3 regions of the Streptomyces sp. NPDC058619 genome follow, and region 2 is predicted to be linked to each of the others. Evidence: riboswitches for the same ligand, from Rfam matches in the RefSeq annotation. Region 2 holds a riboswitch; each other region holds the start of a gene.
The links. Region 2 has a riboswitch for cyclic di-AMP ahead of ACFWTC_RS07850 (transglycosylase family protein). Riboswitches for the same ligand answer to the same signal wherever they lie in the genome.
Positions count from the first base shown of each region.

Region 1: another riboswitch for cyclic di-AMP. It lies ahead of ACFWTC_RS18960 (peptidoglycan DD-metalloendopeptidase family protein); the one in region 2 lies ahead of ACFWTC_RS07850 (transglycosylase family protein).
Region 3: another riboswitch for cyclic di-AMP. It lies ahead of ACFWTC_RS33995 (M23 family metallopeptidase); the one in region 2 lies ahead of ACFWTC_RS07850 (transglycosylase family protein).

Region 1 is NZ_JBHXQN010000017.1:83,916-91,383, reverse strand. It holds gene ACFWTC_RS18970 (MBL fold metallo-hydrolase) at 1-230, opposite strand, end outside; gene ACFWTC_RS18965 (SGNH/GDSL hydrolase family protein) at 447-1,232, opposite strand; gene ACFWTC_RS18960 (peptidoglycan DD-metalloendopeptidase family protein) at 1,407-2,417, opposite strand; cyclic di-AMP (ydaO/yuaA leader) riboswitch at 2,420-2,595, opposite strand; gene ACFWTC_RS18955 (tyrosine-protein phosphatase) at 2,908-3,726, shown strand; gene ACFWTC_RS18950 (aspartate aminotransferase family protein) at 3,751-5,166, opposite strand; gene hpnH (adenosyl-hopene transferase HpnH) at 5,163-6,194, opposite strand; gene ACFWTC_RS18940 (1-hydroxy-2-methyl-2-butenyl 4-diphosphate reductase) at 6,200-6,865, opposite strand; gene shc (squalene--hopene cyclase) at 6,865-7,468, opposite strand, start outside.
Region 2 is NZ_JBHXQN010000005.1:192,669-200,136, reverse strand. It holds gene ACFWTC_RS07865 (DUF501 domain-containing protein) at 1-148, opposite strand, end outside; gene ACFWTC_RS07860 (septum formation initiator family protein) at 201-689, opposite strand; gene eno (phosphopyruvate hydratase) at 817-2,109, opposite strand; gene ACFWTC_RS07850 (transglycosylase family protein) at 2,395-3,111, opposite strand; cyclic di-AMP (ydaO/yuaA leader) riboswitch at 3,115-3,287, opposite strand; gene ACFWTC_RS07845 (transglycosylase family protein) at 3,563-4,642, opposite strand; gene ACFWTC_RS07840 (cytochrome P450) at 4,728-6,038, opposite strand; gene ACFWTC_RS07835 (globin domain-containing protein) at 6,159-7,367, shown strand; gene ACFWTC_RS07830 (nucleoside triphosphate pyrophosphohydrolase) at 7,393-7,468, opposite strand, start outside.
Region 3 is NZ_JBHXQN010000066.1:2,042-9,509, forward strand. It holds gene ACFWTC_RS33980 (DNA topoisomerase (ATP-hydrolyzing) subunit A) at 1-465, opposite strand, end outside; gene ACFWTC_RS33985 (M16 family metallopeptidase) at 653-2,017, shown strand; gene ACFWTC_RS33990 (M16 family metallopeptidase) at 2,050-3,417, shown strand; cyclic di-AMP (ydaO/yuaA leader) riboswitch at 3,602-3,761, shown strand; gene ACFWTC_RS33995 (M23 family metallopeptidase) at 3,774-4,574, shown strand; gene ACFWTC_RS34000 (GntR family transcriptional regulator) at 4,748-5,425, shown strand; gene ACFWTC_RS34005 (HPr family phosphocarrier protein) at 5,758-6,039, opposite strand; gene ACFWTC_RS34010 (GNAT family N-acetyltransferase) at 6,223-7,468, shown strand, end outside.

The DNA of each region.
Region 1 (7,468 bases), on a different contig from region 2:
GGCGCGCCGGGGTTGCGGCGCAGCCGCTGCTCCTTGTGGAAGTAGATCTTGGCGAACTCCCGCATCGACCCGGACGGCCTGGTCCGGGCGCCGAGCGGGTTCTGGAAGACGCCGTCGGCGAAGTTCGGCGAGCGGCGGATGCGCTCCAGCCGGGCGCCGGACGGGTCCGCGCCGAAGGCTTCGGGCCGCAGGGCGCGCAGCCGTGGACGCAGGGGACGGGAGCCGGTCAAAGCGCCTCCTGGGAGGATGGGTCACGCGGTTCGTGGACGTCTACCCCCATCCCAACGCACACGGGCCCCGAAGGATTCCACTCCCGGCCGGGTGATCCCCGTGTCGCACGCGCCCCGGCCCCCCGCCCCTCTCCCCTACGCTCCCGCGGCCCCCGCGGCCCCCCTGCCCCCGCCCCCCTGCCCCCGCCCCGCGGCCCCCGCCGCGCCGCCGACCGCCTACAGCGGCAGCAGGTCCGGCCGCTTCGCCGCGACGTGGTCCCCGGAGGACTCCCCGCGCAGCCGGCGCCCGATCCAGGGGACGAGGTGCTCGCGGGCCCACTGGATGTTGTCCCGGGTGGTGTCCACCGAGCCGCGCGGCCGCTGCGGCGGCCACGGCTGGTCGGGGTCGGCCGGCACCTGGATCCCCAGCACCTGCGCGGCGCGCAGGGCCACGCGCGTATGTCCCTCGGGCGAGAGGTGCAGCCGGTCGCCGTCCCAGGCCCGCCGGTCCTGTACGGACCTGAGGGACCAGAGGTCGAGCACCGGGCAGTCGTACCGGTCGGCGATGGAGCGCACGTGGGCGCTGTACGTCGCCACCTTGCCGCGGAGGTGCCGCAGGACCGGCACGCCCCGGGTGTCGAAGCCGGTGGTGATCATGACCTGGCCCACGGATCCGGCGAGGTCGGCCACGGCGGCCTCGAACCGCTCCGCCACGTCGTCGGGGTCGCTGCCGGGCCGGATGATGTCGTTGCCGCCCGCGCAGAAGGTCACGAGGTCCGGCGCGAGCGCCTTGGCCCGCGGGACCTGCTCGGCCACGATCTGGTCGAGGAGCCTGCCGCGTACGGCCAGGTTCGCGTATCGGAAGTCGTGCTCGTCACGTCGATCGGCCAGGAGCACGGCGAGCCGGTCCGCCCAGCCGAGAAACGATCCCCCCGGTCCCGGGTCCCCCACACCCTCGGTGAAGCTGTCCCCGATCGCCGCGTACGAGCCGATGGTCTTGAGTGTCGTCGTCGTCGCTGCCACGAAGCACCATCCTTCACCCCTGCGGGCGACCTACGCCAACGTAAGCAGGGGTTAACGGACCGTGATCTGTACCACGCGCGATATAAGGAATAAGTACGCGTCAGGCCGGGACCCCTCGGGGTCCCGGCCTGACGCGTGTCCCTTCCCGCGGCGGATGCCGTCGGACGCTCACCGTCAGACGGTGGCGCCCTTCGAGCGGAGGTAGGCCAGCGGGTTGATGTCGGAGCCGTAGGACGGGCCCGTGCGGATCTCGAAGTGGAGGTGCGGGCCGGAGGAGTTGCCGGTGGAACCGGAGAGGCCGATGCGCTGTCCGGCGGTCACGCTCTGGCCGGCCGAGACGGACAGCGAGGAGAGGTGGCCGTACTGGGAGTACTTGCCGTCCGCGTGCCGGATGACGACCTCGTTGCCGTACGAGCCGCCCCAGCCCGCGGAGACGACGGTGCCCGCGCCGACGGCCTTGACGGTGGTGCCGGAGCTCGCGATGAAGTCGACTCCGGTGTGGTAACCCGAGGACCACATGGCGCCGCTCGCCCTGTACTGGGTGGAGACCCCGCCGCCGACGGGGGCCACGAAGCCGGCGCCGGAGGGGGCCGCCGCGCCGGTGGAGGTCTCGCCGCCCTGCGCCTTCTGCTGGGCCTTGGGCTGCGGCTTCCGGGCGGGGGCGTCCTGGTCCCCCGAGGAGGCCTTCCCGGAGACCGGGGCCTCGGCCGGCTTCTGCTTCTTCTGGACCGGCTTCTCCGCCGGAGCCGGGGCCGGAGCCGGCGCGGCGGCGCTCGGGGCGGAGGCGCCCTTCGCACCGAGCGTCAGCTTGAGGCCCGGGTGGATCAGCGAGGGGTCGGCGCCGACGGCCTCGCGGTTGTCGGCGTACAACTGCTCCCAGCCGCCGGACAGGTCGCGCTGTGCGGCGATCTTGGAGAGGTAGTCGCCGGACACGACCGTGTACACGGTCGGCGCGGCGGCCGGGGCCGCGGCGGGGGCGGCGACCGGTGCGGTCTGCAGCGCGACCGGCAGCTGCGGGGCCACGGCGGGCACGGTGGCCGGCGCGGCGGCCGGGGCTCCGGCCGCCTGGGCGCCGGCGGCGCCCATCAGCGGCAGCGCGAGGGCCGCTCCGCCGGTGCCGGCGACGGCGAAACCGCGGGAGATGGAAAGGGACTTGGGACGGCGGTGCTTACCTTTTGCGGGCATGGCGGTTTCCTCTCCGTCGCCTGCGAGGTGAGCTGTCGGGTTCGGACTGGAGATGTCCGGCCGCACACGTATGGGCACATGTACGGCTTCACCCCAAGCCGTCCCGATATGAAGACTCGGGACGGCGGCTTACCTGGTTCCCCCGCTCCTGCCGCGCGTGAATAGTCGGGTGCGGTTTTCCGGGTGGCGGCAGGATTCGGCGGTCCGCCCGGATCGATCGCGAAGGTAATCGAGTCCGGCCACAAGGAACAAGCCGCGAATTACCTGACGGAATCCCAGAGGTGAGGGATCGACGGAATTCCCGTCACCCTGCGTCCATTCCGGACCGCCAACATCCGGTCTGGCTGGGCCATTCGGCTTTCGCGATCAGGCACTCACGGTCACCGTATGATCTGGCTCACGGGCAGGCGCCCGATCTCGCCCCCGGATGCGGCAAGTTGTTGCCAAGTAGTGTAATTCGGACACCCTACGACGACGCGGAGGAGTTCACGTGACCCAGCAGATACCCCCGACCCCGCCCGGGCGGTCGCAGCCGGAGCCGGACCTGACCGGAGTGCGGAACTTCCGCGACGTGGGCGGCCTGCCGACGGCGGACGGACGGAGGGTCAGGCCGGGACGACTCTTCCGAAGCGGACATCTCGCACATGCCACAGAAACCGACACAGAGTTCCTCAACTCGCTCGGGCTCCACACCGTCTTCGACTTCCGCAACGACGCCGACCACGCCCTGGAAGGGCCGGACGTGGAGCTTCCCGGCGTGCGGAACGTCAACATCCCGCTCTCGGATCCGGCCGACGGCCGGGAGTTCTGGAAGATGGTCCGCGACGGCGATCTGGAACAGCTCCGCGGGCTCCTGGGCGACGGGAGGGGTGCGGCCAGGATGGCGCACTCGTACCGCTCGATCATCGCGAACCGCACCGCCGAGCACAGCCTGGTCCTGCACGCGCTCGCCGGGGACAGCGTCCCCGCGCTCATGCACTGTGCGGCCGGCAAGGACCGGGCCGGCCTGTCCGTCGCCGTCACCCTGCTCGCCCTGGGCGTCGAGCGCGAGGCGATCGTGGCGGACTACCTGGAGTCCAACGCCCCGCACCGGCGCTACCGGGTGCGCCGCGGCAGCGACGCCCCCGAGGCCCGCTCCCCCGAGGTGATGGAGCTGCTGTCCCCGCTGTTCGACGCCCGCGCCGCGTACCTGACGGCGGCCTTCGACACCATCGACGAGACCTGGGGCGGGGTGGAGCCCTACCTGGCCGAGGGCCTCGGGCTGGCGCCCGAGACCCTCGCCCGGCTCCGGGCGGGACTGCTGGACTGACCCGCCGCGACGGGCCGTCGGCGGTCAGCGGTTGCCGACGGCCTGCTTCACCAGCGTCCGGCCGAAGTCCCACATCAGCCCGGACCCGGCGTGCGCCTCGTCCATCACCTCGCGGAAGGCGCCGACGAACCGGTCGACATCGGCCTCGTCCACGACGAGCGGCGGGATGAGTTTGATCACTTCCAGGTGGTCGCCGGACACCTGGGTGAGGATGCGGTGCCTCTGCAGCAGCGGCACCACGACCATCTGCGCGAAGAGCCCCTTGCGGGCCGCCTGGAGCATCGTCCACCGGCTGCGCAGCCCCAGCGACGACGGCCGGCCGAACTCGATGCCGATCATCAGCCCGCGCCCCCGCACCTCGTGCAGCAGCTCGTACTCGTCCACGAGGGCCGCGAGCCGGCCGCGCAGCAGGTCGCCCATGGCCCGCGCGTTCGCGACGACCTCCTCGTCCTCCATGACGCAGAGCACCGCCAGCCCGGCCGCCATCGCCTGCGCGTTGGAACCGAAGCTCGCGGAGTGGACGAGCACCCGGTCCATGGACGAGTAGACGCGTCTGAAGATCCAGTCCTTGCCCAGGGTCGCGCCGACCGGCACGTAGCCGCCGGACAGCGCCTTGGCGACGCACACGAGGTCCGGCTCCACGCCCGGCTCGTGCTGGTACGCGTAGAAGTCACCGGTCCGTCCCAGGCCCGTCTGCACCTCGTCGGCGATCAGCAGCGCCTTGTGCCGGTGCAGCAGCTCCTGCGCGGCGAGCAGGAATCCGGGCGGGGCGGCGAGGACCCCCTTGCCCTGGATCGGCTCCACCACGAGGGCGGCCACGTCCCCGCGCCGCAGCTCCCGCTCCAGGGCCGCCAGGTCACCGAGCGCGATCTTCGTGTCGGGCAGCAGCGGCGCGAAGCCGTCCCTGAAGCCGTCCTCCCCGTTCACCGAGAGCGAGCCCGCGGTCAGCCCGTGGAAGGCGTGGTCGCAGTAGAGGACCCTGGGCCGCCCGGTGGCGTACCGGGCGAACTTCAGGGCGGTCTCCACCGCCTCGGTGCCGCTGTTGCCGAAGAAGACCCGGTCCAGGTGGGGGCTGTACGAGAGGAGCTTCTCGGCCAGCAGCCCGGGCAGCGGCTGGCAGTCGAAGCGGGTCAGGTCGGCGAGCTGGGCGTCGAGCACGTCGTGCAGCGCCCGGCGGACCACGGGGTGGTTGCGGCCCAGGCCCATCACCCCGAAGCCCGCCAGCATGTCGAGGTAGTCGTTGCCCTCGGCGTCCCAGAAGTGGGCGCCCTCGGCCCGCTCGTAGACCTTGTCGAAGCCGATGGTGTGCAGCATCCGGGGCAGCTGGTGGTTGAGGTACCGGGCGTGCAGCTCGTACCGCTCCGCGCCGCGCTCGGCCAGCAGGGCGCCGAGGTCGAAGCCCCCGCCCCGGCCGCCCTCCTCCCGCGGACCGGCGCTCATGCCGACTTGTCCCGGTTCCCACCGATCGTCTCCCGGGCCGCCCGCAGGGACTCCTTGAGGGATCCCATGGTGGCGAGGACGGCCGTGGGCTCGTAGCCGCAGTGCGCCATGCAGTTCGCGCAGCGCGGGTCCTTCCCGCGGCCGTACTTGCTCCAGTCGGTGTCGTTGATGAGCTCGCGGTACGTGGGCACGTAGCCGTCGCTCATCAGGTAGCAGGGCCGCTGCCAGCCGAAGAGCGAGTAATTCGGAATGGCCCAGGCGGTGCAGGGGAAGTCCGCCTTCCCTTCCAGGAAATCCAGGAAGAGCGGCGAATGGTTGAGCCGCCAGCGGCGCCGGTTGCCTCCGGAGAAGGCCTTCTTGAAGAGTTCCCGGGTCTGCTCGACGCCCAGGAAGTGCTCCTGGTCGGGGGCCTTCTCGTAGGCGTAGGCGGGCGAGATCATCATCTCGTCCACCTGGAGGTCGTCGTTGAGGTAGTTCAGCACCTCGATGATCGTCTGCGGGGTGTCCGTGTTGAAGAAGGTCGAGTTCGTGGTGACCCGGAAGCCGCGCCGCTTCGCCTCCTTGATGGCCGCGACCGCCTCGTCGAAGACGCCCTCCTTGGCCACCGACTCGTCGTGGCGCTCGCGCAGCCCGTCGATGTGCACGGCGAAGGCGAAGTAGGGGGACGGCGTGAACTTCTCGATCTTCTTGCGCAGCAGCAGCGCGTTGGTGCAGAGGAAGACGTATTTCCGCTTCGCCACCAGCTGACGGACGATCTCGTGCATCTGCGGGTGCATCAGGGGCTCGCCGCCCGCGATGGACACCATGGGCGCGCCCGACTCCAGCACGGCGCCGACCGCCTGGGCGACCGGCATGCGCTGCTTGAGCACCCCCGCCGGGTGCTGGATCTTCCCGCATCCCTCACAGGCCAGGTTGCAGGCGTAGAGCGGTTCGAGCTCGACGATCAGCGGGAACTTCTCCCGCTTGCGGAGCTTCTGTTCGAGAAGATAGGTCCCGACCCTGATGGACTGGCGCAGCGGCATGGCCATCTGGCTCACCTCCTGGGGAGCAGCGAAGAACGGTGCCATTCATAAAAAGCGGGCAGCACGGCACGCAATACACGGAAGGCCGATATTCCACCGCGCACGGTGCCGATACGGACGAGCTCGTGCTCCGGGGCGTCCACGATCACCCGGACGGCGGCAACCCGACGTCCTGCGGCCGCCCCGCCTCCCCGGCTTGCGGTCCACAGCGTGGCCGCGGACTCCATGTCGACGGCGACGGCGCCGGTGGCGCGCAGCTGCGCGCGTTCCTGGCCGCGGACGACGTGGTCGGATCCGGTCAGTGCGCCGAGGTGCACGGTTCGGCCGGGCGCGGCCCGGGCCAGTGCCTCGGCGAGCAGGGCCGTGCCGGTGCAGGTGACGGACCCGTGCGGGTCCCGGGTCTCCTCGGCCACCAGCAGGTCGCCGGGGTGCATGCCGGCCACGAGCCCGGCGCAGAACCCGGTGGCGAGGACGGCGGCCCGGTCCATGCCCGGCCGTTCCAGGGCCCGGGCGACGGCCCGTTCGGCCGCGCGCGGCCCCATGCCGGTGCGCAGCACGGCGTACTGCTCGGGGGCGCCCCGGCCCGCGCCGCGCAGCGCCGCCCGCTCGATGCGCAGCGCGCAGGCGACGAGCAGCGGCGACGGATCGCCGCCGGGGCGTTGCGGCCGCGCGGCCATCACGCTTCCCCGGCGCGGGCGGACGGTTCTCCGTGCAGGTAGCGGCCGAGCGCGGTGAGCGGGAACACCTGTCGGTACAGGTGGTAGTTGATGGAGAAGTCCCAGGGGAAGCCGGTCCCCGTGAAGTACGGCTCGTCCCAGGAGCCGTCCTCCTCCTGCGTGCGCACCAGGTAGGCGATGCCGCGCTCGACGGACCCGCCGTCGCGCTCACCGGCCGACAGCAGGGCCATCAGCGCCCACGCGGTCTGCGAGGCGGTGGAGGCGCCCTTCCCGGCCCACGACGGGTCCTTGTAGGAGCGCTGGTCCTCGCCCCACCCGCCGTCCTCGTTCTGTACGGACTCCAGCCAGCGCACCGCCCGCCGGATCGCCGGGTGCGCCGGGGCGAGGCCGGCGGCGGTGAGGGCCGGCACCACCGACCCGGTGCCGTAGACGTAGTTGGTGCCCCAGCGGCCGAACCAGCCCCCCTCCGGCTCCTGTTCGGCGAGCAGCCAGTCGATGCCGCGCCGGGTCCGGGGGTCCGCGGCCCGGCCCTCGAAGGCGAGCATCTCCACCACGTGGGCGGTGACGTCGGCCGAGGGCGGGTCGATGACCTCGCCGAAGTCG
Region 2 (7,468 bases):
CGGTCTCCACCACGTCCGGCTGGCCGCAGGGGCAGCGGTGCGCGATGGCGCGCAGCCCGCGCGGCGGGCGGCCGAGCTGCTGCTCGAACGCCTCGATGTCCGCGTCGGTCGGCTCGGTCCGGTCGGTCTGGGGCGGGGGCGTCTGCATGCCTGGAGGAAGTCTCTTCGTTCGCGGTTCGTTGACGGGTGGTGCTGGCCGGTCAGTCGCCGGGCCGGTCGGCCTTGTCGACGCCGTCCCAGACGTTCGAGTACCAGGGCCGGTCGGAGCCTGCCTGGCCGGTCCGGGGCCGTTCGCGGCCTGCGGCGCCGGGGTCGCTCATGATGTAGCCGATCTCCCCCGGGCGCAGGAAGTGCAGGTGCTTGCGCGCCTGCTGCTCCGCGTACGCGTCGTCCTGCCAGCGGGCCTTCTCGTCGCGGAGCCGTTCCAGGCGGAGCCGCGCGGAGACGGCCGCCTTCTGCTGCTCCGCGATCTCCGAGCGCTGGGACACGTACTGGCGCATCGGATACGCGAGGGCGACGACCAGGGTACAGAGGACCAGTACCAGCAGTGCGGCCCGGCCGGTGAGCCGGCTGCGGCGGACCTGGCGGCGCGACTGCGAGCGGTAGACGTGGGCCGCGGTCCGCTCGCCGAGCTGCTTGAGCCTGGTCGCGGTGGAGAAGGTGGAGAACCGATCCCGGTTCCCGGCCATTGATCCCGCCTCCCCTATATACGCACTACGCAATACGTCCCCGCACACGGTACGGGACCGAGTGCGGGGACGTACGGAGGCGGGCGCCGCAAAAAGCGGGGGCGGCGGTCAGCCCCGGCCGCGCGGATCAGTTCGCGGGGCGGAAGCGCGGGAAGGCGGAGCGGCCCGCGTACACGGCGGCGTCGTCGAGGATCTCCTCGATGCGCAGCAGCTGGTTGTACTTGGCGACGCGGTCCGAGCGGGCCGGGGCGCCGGTCTTGATCTGGCCGCAGTTCACGGCGACGGCGAGGTCGGCGATGGTGACGTCCTCGGTCTCGCCGGAGCGGTGCGACATCATGCACTTGAAGCCGTTGCGCTGGGCCATCTCGACGGCGTCGAGGGTCTCGGTCAGCGAACCGATCTGGTTCACCTTCACGAGCAGGGCGTTCGCGGAGCCCTCTTCGATGCCGCGGGCCAGGCGCTCCGGGTTGGTGACGAAGAGGTCGTCGCCGACGATCTGGACCTTGGAGCCCAGGCGGTCGGTGAGGGTCTTCCAGCCGGCCCAGTCGTCCTCGTACAGCGGGTCCTCGATGGAGACCATCGGGTATGCGGAGACGAGCTCCTCGTAGTACTCGGTCATCTCGGCGGCCGAGCGGGACTGGCCCTCGAACTCGTACTTGCCGTCCTTGTAGAACTCGGACGCGGCGACGTCGAGCGCGAGCGCGATGTCCTTGCCCGGGACGTAGCCGGCCTGCTTGATGGCCTCGACGATGAGGTCGAGCGCGGCGCGGTTGGACTCCAGGTTCGGGGCGAAGCCGCCCTCGTCACCGAGGCCGGTGGACAGACCCTTGGTGTGGAGCACCTTCTTGAGGGTGTGGTAGACCTCGGCGCCCCAGCGCAGCGCCTCGGAGAAGGACTCCGCGCCGATCGGGGCGATCATGAACTCCTGGATGTCCACGTTGGAGTCGGCGTGCGACCCGCCGTTGAGGATGTTCATCATCGGGACGGGCAGCAGGTGCGCGTTCGGACCGCCGAGGTAGCGGAAGAGCGGCAGGTCCGAGGCTTCGGACGCGGCGTGCGCGACGGCGAGGGACACGCCGAGGATGGCGTTGGCGCCGAGGGAGCCCTTGTTGTCGGTGGCGTCCAGGTCGAACATGGCCTGGTCGATCAGGCGCTGCTCGGTGGCGTCGTAGCCGACGAGCTCCGGGCCGATCTGCTCGATGACGGCGAGGACGGCCTTCTCGACACCCTTGCCGAAGTAACGGTTGGGGTCACCGTCACGGAGCTCGATGGCCTCGAATGCACCGGTGGAAGCGCCGGACGGGACGGCAGCACGGCCGGTGCTGCCATCGTCGAGGCCCACCTCGACCTCGACCGTGGGATTGCCTCGGGAGTCCAGGATTTCCCGGGCTACGACGACGTCGATGGACGGCACGAGCATCTCCTTCTGGGATGTGACGCTGGGTGTGCGGTGGCGTGTCAGGCCGTGGGATGGCCTTGCCGCCTAGAGCCTAACCGGCTCCGGGCGCGAGGCCGGACGACCGCCCGGGTCCTGGGACGAAAAAGGGCCCGAATACCCCTCTTCCAGGACATAGGTCTCGCGATCGGCACGCCGTCAGCGCACACGACACCGCCCGGCGCGCGGAGGGAGGCGCGCCGGGCGATGGGGACCCTGCGTGGTTCAGCGGGTGGAGCGCGGGGGCTCCGGCGGCGGTTGCCGCGGGGTTCAGCTGAGCTTGAGCTTCTGGCCCGGGAAGATCAGGTCGGCGTCCGGGACGATGTCCTTGTTGAGCTCGAAGACCTTCTCCCAGCCGCCCTGGACGTTGTTGGCCTCGGCGATGGTGCCCAGCGTGTCACCGGACTTGACCTCGTACGAGCCGTTGCCGGTCTTCGGGGCCTGGGCCTTCGGCTTGGCGACCGGGGCCGGGGCCTCGGAGCGCTCGGAGCGCGTCGTCGGGGCCTGGGACCGCTTGGTCTCGACCTTCGGCGCGGTCTTCTTGGTCTCGGTCTTCTTGGTCTCGGTCTTCTTGTTCTGCTTCGGGGTCTGCGTCGAGCCGCCACCGGTGTAGGAGGAGTTCGACAGGCCCACGCCGCAGGACGGCCAGGCGCCCTTGCCCTGGCCCTTGAGGACCTTCTCCGCGATGGCTATCTGCTGCGACTTCGTGGCCTGGTTGGCCTGGGCGGCGTACGTCTTGCCACCGAACGCGGCCCACGTGGAGGACGAGAACTGCAGGCCGCCGTAGTAACCGTTGCCCGTGTTGATGGCCCAGTTGCCGCCCGCCTCGCACTGCGCGACCTTGTCCCATTCGGACGCGGTGGCGGCGCTGGCGGTGCCGGCGGCCATCAGGGGGGCGGCCACGGCCACACCGGCGACACCGGCGAGCGTGACGAGACGGACGGCCTTGGAACCGCGGCGGTGCTTGCCCTTGCCGGAAAGCAGCATGGAGTTTCTCCTCACCGACGCCTACGAGGTGAGCTGTCGGGTTCGGGCGAGTGAGTTGCCCGGCCGTGCGACCTTGCGCACGTCTTAACCCCTAGCCGGTGGCGTGACCGTCTCTCAACGGCCGCTCCCGGCGCCTACCTTGGTTCCCCCGCTCCTGCCTTCGGCGCTTGCGCGACGACTGTTCCCCCCGTCCGCCGGCAGGATTCGGCGATGCGGTCGAAGGAGCCCGCGGTGGCGAGCGATTCAGAAGGTAGACGGCTCCCTCCCCGATGTTCAACGAGCGACATCGGGGAGAAACGCCCCTACTTGCGTCCCTCCCGGGAGCGTTTGCGCAGGTGAGGACGGGGTTTGCGCGAGCTCCGGGGCGGGACACGCCAGTTGATGGGAAGAGACACATGTCTCACTTACAGAAAACGGACAATCAATCCTTTAACGGGTGCCCGAAGTGCCCCTATTTCGCGCTTAGATCCAGGTTCTGGCCGGGCTTGATCAGGTTGGCGTCCTCGCCGATGACCTGCTCGTTGGCGGCGTAGAGCGCGTTCCAGCCGCCCTTGAGTCCGTTGGCGTCCGCGATGGCGGTCAGGCTGTCGCCCGACTTCACGGTGTACGAGGGCTCCGACGCGGCGTCAGACGCCCCGAGCGCCTCGACATCGGGCGTTCCGCGGTGCTTGCCGTTCCCCTCCGCCGGAAGGGCGGGCGGGACCGACGGGTCGGTGGAGGCGCCCCGAGTGGTCTGGGGCGTCGGACCGGTGGACGCGCCGGGAGCGGGGCTCGTCGGCGCACCCGGGGCGGCCGGGGCCGTCGGGTCGGCCGGGGCGGTCGGCGCGGTGGGGTCGACGGGGGCCGTCGGGTCCACCGGGGCCGTCGGGTCGGCGGGGGTCGTGCCCGGGCCGCCGGGCGTCACGGGGGCCGTCGGGGCGGCCGGGGCCGTCGTCGGGTCGTCCGGCGCCGGCATGACGGGAAGTCCGCCGGGCGGCGCGAGCGGGCCGTCGGGGATGGTGAACGCCGGGGTGCCCGACGGGGTCGGGGTCGGCGCCCCGAAGTCCCTGGCGGGGTCGGATCCGTGGACGGGCACCTCGGCGTCCGGGCGGTTCGGCGTAGGCGACGCGGACCCGGCGGGGCCGGGCAGGCCGGGGTCCACCTCCGCGGCGGGGCTCTGCCGGGTCAGCCCGGCGGAGGCCCCGCACAGCGGCCACGCCTCGGGACCCTGGGAGGCCAGCACCCGCTCGGCGACGGCGATCTGCTGGGACCGGCTCGCGAGGTCGGGCCGCTCGGCGAAGTCGAGTCCGCCGGCGCCGCGCCACTGGTCCTGGGTGAACTGCAGCCCGCCGTACGCGCCGCCGCCGGAGTTGGCGCTCCAGCTCCCGCCGCTCTCGCACTCGGCGACCCTGTCCCACGTGGAGGTGTCGGCGGCCGTGGCGTTGGTGGCCGCGAGCAGCGGCAGGGCCAGCGCTGAGCCAGTGACTCCGGCTGTGACTACCAGCGCGGGGACCTGGCGGGGGCGTCTGTGGCGGCCGTTCCCGGAACGCATGTAGGTGCACCTTTCGCATAACGGCGGGGTAACGGCAGAACTTAGCGGCCTTTGCGCGATTGTCACAAGTTCCGACCGCAGCCGACTATGCGTCAGGTGTTCCTCCGATGTTTGGGGCTGCGAAGCGGACGGGAAGCGTGCGCAGGCCACGCATGATCAGTCCGCCGCGCCAGCGCAGCTCCTCGGGCGGAACGGCGAGTTCCAGGTCCGGCAGACGCGTCAGCAAAGTCGCAAGCGCGGTCTGACCCTCCAGCCGGGCGAGCGGAGCACCCAGGCAGTAGTGGATGCCGTGCCCGTATCCGAGGTGCTGGTTGTCGGTGCGCGAGAGGTCGAGCGCGTCCGGGTCGGCGAAGCGGTCGGGGTCCCGGTCGGCGGCCGCCAGGACGACCAGTACCGGGTCCCCGGCCTCCACCGGCCGGCCTCCGAGGGTCAGCGCCTCGGTGGCGAACCGCCAGGTGGCGAGCTCCACGGGCCCGTCGTAGCGCAGCAGCTCCTCGACGCCGGTCTCCAGCAGGCCGCGCTCCCCGGCGGCGAGGGAGCGCTGGAGGCGCTCGCGCTGGTCCGGGTTCATGAAGAGGGAGTGGACGCCGTTGCCGATGAGGTTCACGGTCGTCTCGAAGCCGGCGAACAGCAGGATGAAGGCCATCGCGGTGGCCTCACCCTCCGTCAGGTGGTCCCCGTGGTCGCTCGCCCGGATCAGGTCGGAGATCAGATCGTCGCCCAGATCGTCCCTTTTACGGTGGATGAGCTCGCCGAGGTACGTGCGCATCTGCTTGACCGCACGCCCCACGCCGCCGCGCGGGCCCCCGCCGTGCCGGATCATCATCCCGGCCCAGTCGCGGAAGTCGTCCTGGTCCTCGCGCGGGACCCCGAGCATCTCGCAGATGGCGTAGATGGGGAGCGGGAAGGCGAACTCGTGGATGAGGTCGGCCTCCCCCGTCGCGGCGCCCCGGGACTTCTCCACGATCCGGTCGATGAGGTGGTCGGTGAGCTCCTGCACGCGCGGGGCGAACTCGGCCACCCTGCGCGGGGTGAACGCCTTCGACACCAGCCGCCGCAGCCGGGTGTGGTCCGGCGGGTCGATGTTGAGCAGGTGCGTCATCAGCTCGGCCTTGCGCTCGCCCGGAATGCCCGTCTTGCCCTTGGCGTGGGGGGATTCCGCGTGGTGCGCCGGGTTCTTGCTGAGCCGCTGGTCGGCGAGGGCCTGGCGGGCGTCGGCGTAGCGGGTGACCAACCAGGCCTCGACTCCGCTGGGGAGCGTGGTGCGGTGCACCGGGGAGTGCTCGCGCAGCCAGGCGTAGGCCGGGTACGGATCGGTCGCGAACTCCCAGTCGAACAGGGTCGGGCCCTGGGCGGGCGGGGTCTCGGCTGGCGTTGCGGGGGTCTGCTCATGCACCCGACGACCGTATCCCGCGTTCACCCGCCACCCCATATGGGCGCTTCGTCGCGGCTGTCCGTAGATCCGCCATCACTTGACCTCAGGTGCGCGGACATTCCTACTTTCGGTTTTGTGGACGTGAGGATCTTGAAGAGCAGTTTCGCGGTGGTGGAGAGAAGGGCCGAGCACGCGGTCAAGTTCTTCTACTCCCACCTGTTCTGGCACAACCCCGGGATCCGCGCGCTCTTCCCCGCGTCCGCCGAGGACATGGAACGCCAACGGGACCGGCTCTTCGCCGCGCTCACGCACGTCGTCGCCGAGCTGGAGAGCGAGGCCCTCCTCCCCTACCTCCGCGACCTCGGACGCGACCACCGCAAGTTCCTGGCCGGCCCCGAGCACTACGCGGCCGTCGGCGCCAGCCTGATCGCCGCGCTCGCCGAAACCTCCGGCAGCGCCTGGACCCCCCGGGCGGAGAAGGCCTGGACCGAGGCGTACCAGATGATCGCCGACGCGATGGCCGAGGGCGCCGGCGCCGACGACGACCCGCCCTGGTGGGACGCGGAGGTCGTCCGCCACCTCCAGTACGGGCAGGACATCGGCGTCGTGACCCTCAAGCCGCTGCTCCCCTTCCCCTACCTCCCCGGCCAGTACGCGAGCGTGAGCAGCGAGCGGGTGCCGACGACCTGGCGCACGTACTCCCTCGGCAACGCGCCCCGCCCCGACGGCACCGTCGACCTGCACGTCAGCCGGATCGAGGACGGCCGCCTCAGCACCGCCCTGGTCCGCGACACGCGGCCCGGCGACATGCTGCGCCTCGGCGCCGCCGGCGGGCAGCTCGTCCTGCGCCGCGAGGACCGCCCCGTGAGCCTGATCGCCGCCGGTACCGGCTGGGCGCCGGTCCGGGCCCTGCTGGAGGAGCTCGTGGAGCATCCCCCCGATCAGGACGTACGCCTCTTCGTCGTCGCCCGGGACTCCGCGCACCTCTACGACCGGCCGCTCATCGACGCGTACGCCGAAGCGTGCGCCTGGCTGGGCGTCACCTACATCACGCCCGCCCCCGGGCAGCACCGCAACCAGGCCACCGACCGGCTGGCCACCGCGCTCAGCAACCGCGCGCTCTGGCCCGACCAGGACGTCTACCTCGGCGGACCGGCCCCGTTCATCGAGGAGACCGCGTACCTCCTGGAGGAGCTGGGCGCCCGGCCCGGCCGGATCTTCCACGACACGGTGCCCGGCGCGGGCCGGGGCAACGGCCCCGGCGGCCGCCCGCTGGGCTTCGGCGAGTGGTTCCTGAACCGCCCGGCGCCGCACTGGCACAACCCCTCGGGCCGCGCACCGCGCCCGTGAGCGGGCTCCCCCGGCACTGCCCGGCCTACGGTCCGACGCCCTCGGCGGCCCGGATCGCGTCCCGGTAGGCGCGGGCCGCCGCGCGCAGGGCGGTCTCGGGG
Region 3 (7,468 bases), on a different contig from region 2:
ATCGACGGTGTCCTCGTCGATCGACTCCGTCATCAGTGACGTGGCGTCGGCCATCTTGCACTCGGTGTAACGCATCGCGGCCGGCGGGTCGTCGTTGCCGAGGGAACCGAAGTTGCCGTGGCCGTCGACCAGCGGCAGCCGCATCGAGAAGGGCTGGGCCATGCGCACGAGGGCGTCGTAGATCGACGCGTCTCCGTGCGGGTGGAGCTTGCCCATGACCTCGCCCACGACGCGGGCGCACTTGACGTACCCCCGGTCGGGGCGCAGGCCCATCTCGTTCATCTGGTAGACGATGCGCCGGTGGACCGGCTTCATGCCGTCCCGGGCGTCGGGCAGGGCGCGGGAGTAGATCACCGAGTACGCGTACTCGAGGAAGGAGCCCTGCATTTCGTCGACGACGTCGATGTCGAGGATCTTCTCCTCGAAATCCTCCGGCGGCGGGGTCTTCGTGCTGCGGCGGGCCATCGCTGCGCGGCTCCTTAACCAAGAAAAGAGATGTGCTGAGGGGGTCTGACGCGGACCATTGTGGCCCGAGGCACCGACAACGCCGACTCCGACCCAGGTGTGACCCGGGAACTTCTCCGGCGGCCGACGCGCTTGCATACAGTGGCAGGTCTGACAGAAATCTCTACATCGCGATCGAAGGGACCACATGCCCATGGGTCACACGGCCACAGCTCAGGCCGGCTCCGGCGGCCTGACAGCGACCGAGCACCGGCTGGCCAACGGCCTGCGCGTGGTGCTCTCCGAGGACCACCTGACCCCGGTCGCCGCGGTCTGCCTCTGGTACGACGTGGGCTCGCGCCACGAAGTCAAGGGGCGTACCGGTCTGGCTCACCTCTTCGAGCACCTGATGTTCCAGGGCTCGGCGAGCGTACCCGGCAACGGCCACTTCGAGCTCGTCCAGGGGGCCGGCGGCTCCCTCAACGGCACCACCAGTTTCGAGCGCACGAACTACTTCGAGACGATGCCGACCCACCAGCTGGAGCTCGCGCTCTGGCTGGAGGCGGACCGGATGGGCTCGCTGCTGGCCGCCCTGGACGACGAGTCCATGGAGAACCAGCGCGACGTCGTCAAGAACGAGCGCCGCCAGCGCTACGACAACGTCCCGTACGGCACGGCGTTCGAGCGGCTGACCGCCCTCGCGTACCCCGAGGGCCACCCGTACCACCACACCCCGATCGGCTCCATGGCCGACCTCGACGCCGCCTCCCTGGAGGACGCGCGCCACTTCTTCCGCACGTACTACGCGCCCAACAACGCGGTGCTCTCGGTCGTCGGCGACATCGATCCCGAGCGCACGCTCGCCTGGATCGAGAAGTACTTCGGCACCATCCCGAGCCACGACGGCAAGCAGCCGCCGCGCGACGGCACGCTGCCGGACGTCATCGGTCAGGAGCTCCGCGAGGAGATCGTCGAGGAGGTGCCGGCGCGCGCCCTGATGGCCGCCTACCGGCTCCCGCACGACGGCACCCGCGAGTGCGACGCCGCCGACGTGGCGCTGACCGTGCTGGGCGGCGGCGAGTCCTCGCGGCTCCACAACCGCCTGGTACGCCGCGACCAGACGGCCGTCGCGGCCGGCTTCGGCCTGCTGCGCCTGGCCGGCGCCCCCTCGCTGGGCTGGCTGGACGTGAAGACGTCCGGCGGGGTCGAGGTGCCCGCCATCGAGGCGGCCGTGGACGAGGAGCTCGCGCGGTTCGCCGCCGAGGGCCCGACGGCCGAGGAGATGGAGCGCGCCCAGGCCCAGCTGGAGCGCGAGTGGCTGGACCGGCTGAGCACGGTGTCCGGCCGCGCCGACGAACTGTGCCGCTTCGCGGTGCTGTTCGGTGACCCGCAGCTGGCGCTGACCGCCGTGCGGCGCGTCCTCGACGTCACCGCCGAGGAGGTCCAGGCCGTGGCCGCGGCCCGGCTGCGCCCGGACAACCGCGCGGTGCTCGTCTACGAGCCGCTCGCGGCGGACGCCGACGGGGCCGACGAGAACGACGAGTCCGACGAGAACGAGGGGGCGGAACAGTGAGCGACACCGCAGCCGACACCGCAGCCGTCACGATGACCTTCCACCCGCGCCCCGAGGCCGGCGAGCCGCAGCCGTGGGCCTTCCCGGCCCCCGAGCGCGGCCGGCTGTCCAACAGGCTGACGCTGCTGCGCTGCCACCGCCCGGGCCAGCAGGTGATCGCGGTCGAGGTCAACCTCGCCGCCCCGCTCGACGCGGAGCCCGGGGGCCTGGACGGCGTTGCGACGATCATGGCGCGCGCGCTGTCCGAGGGCACAGACAAGCACTCCGCCGAGGAGTTCTCGGCCGAACTGGAGCGTTGCGGGGCCACCCTCGACGCCCACGCGGACCACCCGGGCCTGCGGGTCTCCCTGGAGGTCCCCGCCTCGCGCCTGCACAAGGCGCTCGGCCTGCTCGCCGAGGCGCTGCGCGCGCCCGCGTTCGCCGACGCCGAGGTCGACCGCCTGGTGCGCAACCGGCTCGACGAGATCCCGCACGAGCTGGCCAACCCGCAGCGCCGCGCCGCCATGCAGCTCTCCAAGGAGCTCTTCCCGGCCTCCCTGCGGATGTCCCGCCCGCGCCAGGGCTCCGAGGAGACGGTGGCCCGGATCGACTCCGCGGCCGTACGCGCCTTCTACGAGGCCCACGTACGCCCCGCCACGGCCACCGCGGTCGTCGTCGGCGACCTGACCGGGATCGACCTGGACGCCGTCCTGGCCGACACCCTGGGCACCTGGACGGGCAACTCCGCCGAGCCCCGGCCCGTGCCGCCGGTGACCGCCGACGACACCGGCCGCGTCGTCATCGTGGACCGGCCCGGCGCGGTCCAGACGCAGCTGCTGATCGGCCGCATCGGACCGGACCGGCACGACCGCGTCTGGGCGCCACAGGTGCTCGGCACGTACTGCCTGGGCGGCACCCTGACCTCCCGCCTGGACAAGGTGCTGCGCGAGGAGAAGGGGTACACGTACGGCGTGCGCGCCTTCGGCCAGGTACTGCGGTCCACCGCCGACGGCAAGGGCGCCTCGATGCTGGCCATCAGCGGCTCGGTGGACACGCCGCACACCGGCCCGGCGCTCGAGGACCTCTGGAAGGTGCTGCGCACCCTCGCGGAGGGCGGGCTGACCGACGCAGAACGGGACGTCGCGGTGCAGAACTTGGTGGGCGTGGCGCCGCTGAAGTTCGAGACGGCCGCCTCGGTGGCCGGCACCCTGGCGGACCAGGTGGAACAGGAGCTGCCGGACGACTACCAGGCGCAGTTGTACGCCCGGCTCGCCGAGACCGGCACGGTGGAGGCCACTTCGGCCGTCGTGAACGCCTTCCCGGCGAACCGGCTGGTCACGGTGCTGGTGGGCGACGCGTCGCAGATCGAGGGGCCGGTTCGGGCGCTCGGGATCGGTGACGTCAGCGTCGTCACCAACTGACGCCCGTCGCAAGGGGCTCTGGCGGCTTGTCTGCCAGGGCCCCTTTTGTCCATTTAGTGGTGAGATTGCGTGTATGCGGTGTGGCGTACGCAACAAAAGAGCTCGTCTGTTTGGCGATCGGCTGATGATCCGCCTAGCGTCAGCCGTGCTGTTCGTCAGTTGTGCCCGCCGCACCCGCGGCACCGGACAGCAATCGCCGAGTCCCCGTCAGGCGCGAGCCTGGGGAGCCGGGGACCCACATCAGTCCCTGGGGTGAATCGGGCCGCCTCGCAAGAGGAAGCCCGTAGGAGACCTTCCTGCTCCGAACCCGTCAGCTAACCCGGTAGGCGAGAGGGAAGGAAAGGATCAACCTCTTCATGGCGTTTGGCAGTCGTACCGCCGCCTCCGGCAAGCACCGCGGTTCCAGCCGTCTGAGCCGCAAGACCGCCGGCTACGCCGGTATAGCCGCCCTCGCCACCACGGGCGTCGTCGGTTCCCTCGCTGCCCCGGCCTTCGCCGCGGACAACAACACCGGGCACTCCGTCCCCGACGCCGGGTACGACGCGGTCGTCGTCGGCGGCGAGCTCGCGGGTGACATCCAGGACCAGGCCGAGTCGCAGCAGCGCGCCGCCGAGCGCGCGGCCGCCCAGGCCCAGGCCGAGGCCGACGCCAAGCAGCGTGCCGCCGAGGCCAAGCGCCTCGCCGAGGCCAAGGTGAAGGCGGAGCGGGACGCGGCCGAGCGCGCGGCCCGCGAGGAGGAGCGCAAGCGCCTCAACACCTTCGTCGCGCCCGTCGGCGGCGGCATCAGCACCCACTACCACGCCGGTGGCGGCATGTGGTCCTCCGGCAGCCACACCGGCATCGACTTCCGCGCGTCCTCCGGCACCTCGGTCCACGCCGTGGGCGCGGGCACCGTCGTCGAGGCCGGCTGGGGCGGCGCGTACGGCAACAACGTCATCATCAAGCACAACGACGGCACGTTCACCCAGTACGCGCACCTGTCCTCGCTGAGCGTCTCCGCCGGCCAGCAGGTCACCCCGGGCCAGCAGATCGGCCTGTCGGGCTCCACCGGCAACTCCAGTGGCCCGCACCTGCACTTCGAGGCCCGCACCGGCGCCGACTACGGCTCGGACATCGACCCGGTCTCGTACCTGCGCTCGCACGGCGTCAGCCTCTGACCCGTACGACCCCGCGCACGACCCGCGCTTCACCGAAGACCCCGGCTCGCACCACGAGCCGGGGTTTTTTGCGAATGTTTCGCTTTTCCGGCCGCTCTCGGAAATTATCGTGTGTTGCAATAGAGTCGCAGCACACTCTGGCACGGCAGTCGGAAATAGGCGGAGGTTCGGTCTTGCGTATTCCTGCGCACGCGGTATGCACGGCAATTCGCGACGACATCGTCTCCGGGGTCTTCGAGCCGGGCAGCAGACTCACCGAAGAGGTCCTCGCCCGCCGGTACGGGGTCTCGCGCGTCCCGGTCCGCGAGGCGCTGCGGACCCTGGAGTCCGAGGGGTTCGTGACCACGCGGCGGCACGCGGGCGCCTGCGTCGCCGAGCCGACGGAGCAGGAGGCCGCCGACCTCCTGGAGCTGCGGATGCTGCTGGAACCCCTCGCCGCCGCCCGGGCCGCGCGGCGGCGCACCGAAGCCCACCTGAAGGTGCTTCGCGGGCTGGTCAGGCTGGGCCAGGAACGGGCCAGGAGGGGGCAGGGGGAGGACCTGCGGTCCCTGGGCGGCTGGTTCCACGAGACGCTGGCCCAGGCCTCGGGCAGCCCGGGACTGATCGCGCTGCTCACGCAGATGCGGCACAAGGTCGCCTGGATGTACGTGGTGGAGGCCCCGGCCCGGCCCGTGGAGTCCTGGGCGGAGCACGGCGCCATCGTGGACGCGGTGGCCCGCGGGGACGCCGAGCGGGCGCGCGCCCTGACCGCGATGCACGCTGACCGCGCCTCGGCGGCGCACCGGCCGCGGCCGCGGGCCGTCGTGAGGACTTCGCAACCTGCCGTAAACATGTCGAGCGGCCGGCATTAACAGGCGCCGTATACAAAGAACGGGTATCCGCGCGCCGCTGCCGGAATTCCGGGCGGTGTCATTTCGGCGTGCGGTCGAATTCTTGCGGTGCGGCTGAATTCCTGGCCGGGCTGAATTCCGGCGAGCCGTATGTGTCGCGGCGGTCCGGCCGGCCCGGTGAAAGCCCGGCGTCCGGACCGTCCCCGCGGGCGGGCGGTGCCCCGGCCGTCCACGCGGGCCTGCGGCGTCCCGGGCCGCCGCCGCGGGCGTCCCGCGAGGGGAGCGCGGAAGCCGCGGTCCCCCAGGGGCGCGGGCCGCGGCTTCCGTGTACGGGTGTGGTCGAACCCGAGGGGTCAGACGGTCTCGGGGAGCTCGTCGAGGCCCTCGGCCACCAGCTTCGCGAGGCGGTCCAGCGCGGCGTCCGCACCGTCTGCCTCGGAGGCGAGGACGATCTCCTCGCCGCCCTGGGCGCCCAGGCCCAGGACCGCCAGCATGGAAGCGGCGTTGACGGGGTCGCCGCCGGCCTTCGCGATGGTCACCGGGACGCCGGAAGCGGTCGTCGCCCGGACGAAGATCGAGGCGGGACGAGCGTGCAGGCCCTCGGCCCAGCCGACGTTGACGCGGCGCTCTGCCATGGTGATGCCCTTCAGGTTCTTACGGTTGTCTAGACCAGTCTCTCACGACGCCCCGAATGCTCCGACCGACCTTGGGCCCCGATGTGCCGCCGTTCGACCCTCCCCACCTTGCACCGAATTGCCCCGGCCTGCCTACGCGCCGCGCGAGCGCTGCCGCGCCGGCACCCGCCGTAAGGTGGCCCCATGACCACCGAGTCGGACCCCGCGTACCCGGCCCACTGGGAGGCCGACGTCGTCCTGCGCGACGGCGGCACCGCCCGGATCAGGCCCATCACCACCGAGGACGCGGCGCGTCTGGTCAGCTTCTACGAACAGGTCTCGGACGAGTCGAAGTACTACCGCTTCTTCGCCCCCTACCCCCGGCTCTCCGACCGGGACGTGCACCGCTTCACGCACCACGACTACGTGGACCGGGTCGGCCTCGCGGCGACCATCGGCGGGGAGTTCATCGGCACCGTCCGCTACGACCGCATCGGCGCCGACGGCCGGTCCGCCACCGGCCCCTCCGACGAGGCCGAGGTCGCCTTCCTCGTCCAGGACGCCCACCAGGGCCGCGGGGTCGCCTCCGCGCTCCTCGAACACATCGGCGCGGTCGCCCGCGAGCGCGGCATCCGGCGGTTCGCCGCCGAGGTGCTGCCCGCCAACAACAAGATGATCAAGGTGTTCACGGACGCCGGCTACGAGCAGAAGCGCAGCTTCGAGGACGGCTCCGTCCACCTCACCCTCGGCATCGAACCCACCGCCGAGTCCCTCGCCGTCCAGCGCGCCCGCGAACAGCGCGCCGAGGCCCGCTCCGTGCAGCGGCTGCTCACCCCCGGCTCGGTCGTGGTGGTCGGCGTCAGCCGCTCCGGCGCCGGCGTGGGCGCCGCGGCCCTGCGCAACCTGCGCGACAGCGGCTTCCACGGCCACCTCTACGCGGTCAACGAGGCCGTCACGCGCGACCTCATCGACGGCGTACGGGCCTACCGCACGGTCGGCGCCATCGGAGCCCCCGTCGACCTCGCCGTCATCGCGGTCCCCGCCGACCGCGTCCCCGAGGCCGTGGCCGCCTGCGGCGACCACGGGGTGCAGGGGCTCGTCGTCCTGTCCGCCGGGTACGGGGAGAGCGGCCCGGCCGGCCTCGCCCGCCAGCGCGAACTCGTCCGCCAGGTCCGCTCGTACGGCATGCGCCTCATCGGGCCGAACGCCTTCGGCGTGATCAACACGGCGCCGGAGGTGGAGCTCAACGCCTCCCTGACTCCCGCGCCGATGCCGATGCGCGGCCGGATCGGCCTGTTCACGCAGTCCGGGGCCATCGGCATCGCCCTGCTCTCCGCCCTGCTGCGGCGCGGCGAGGGGCTGTCGTCCTTCGTCTCCGCGGGCAACCGGGCCGACGTCTCGGGCAACGACATCCTCCAGTACTGGTACGAGGACGACACCACCGACGTCG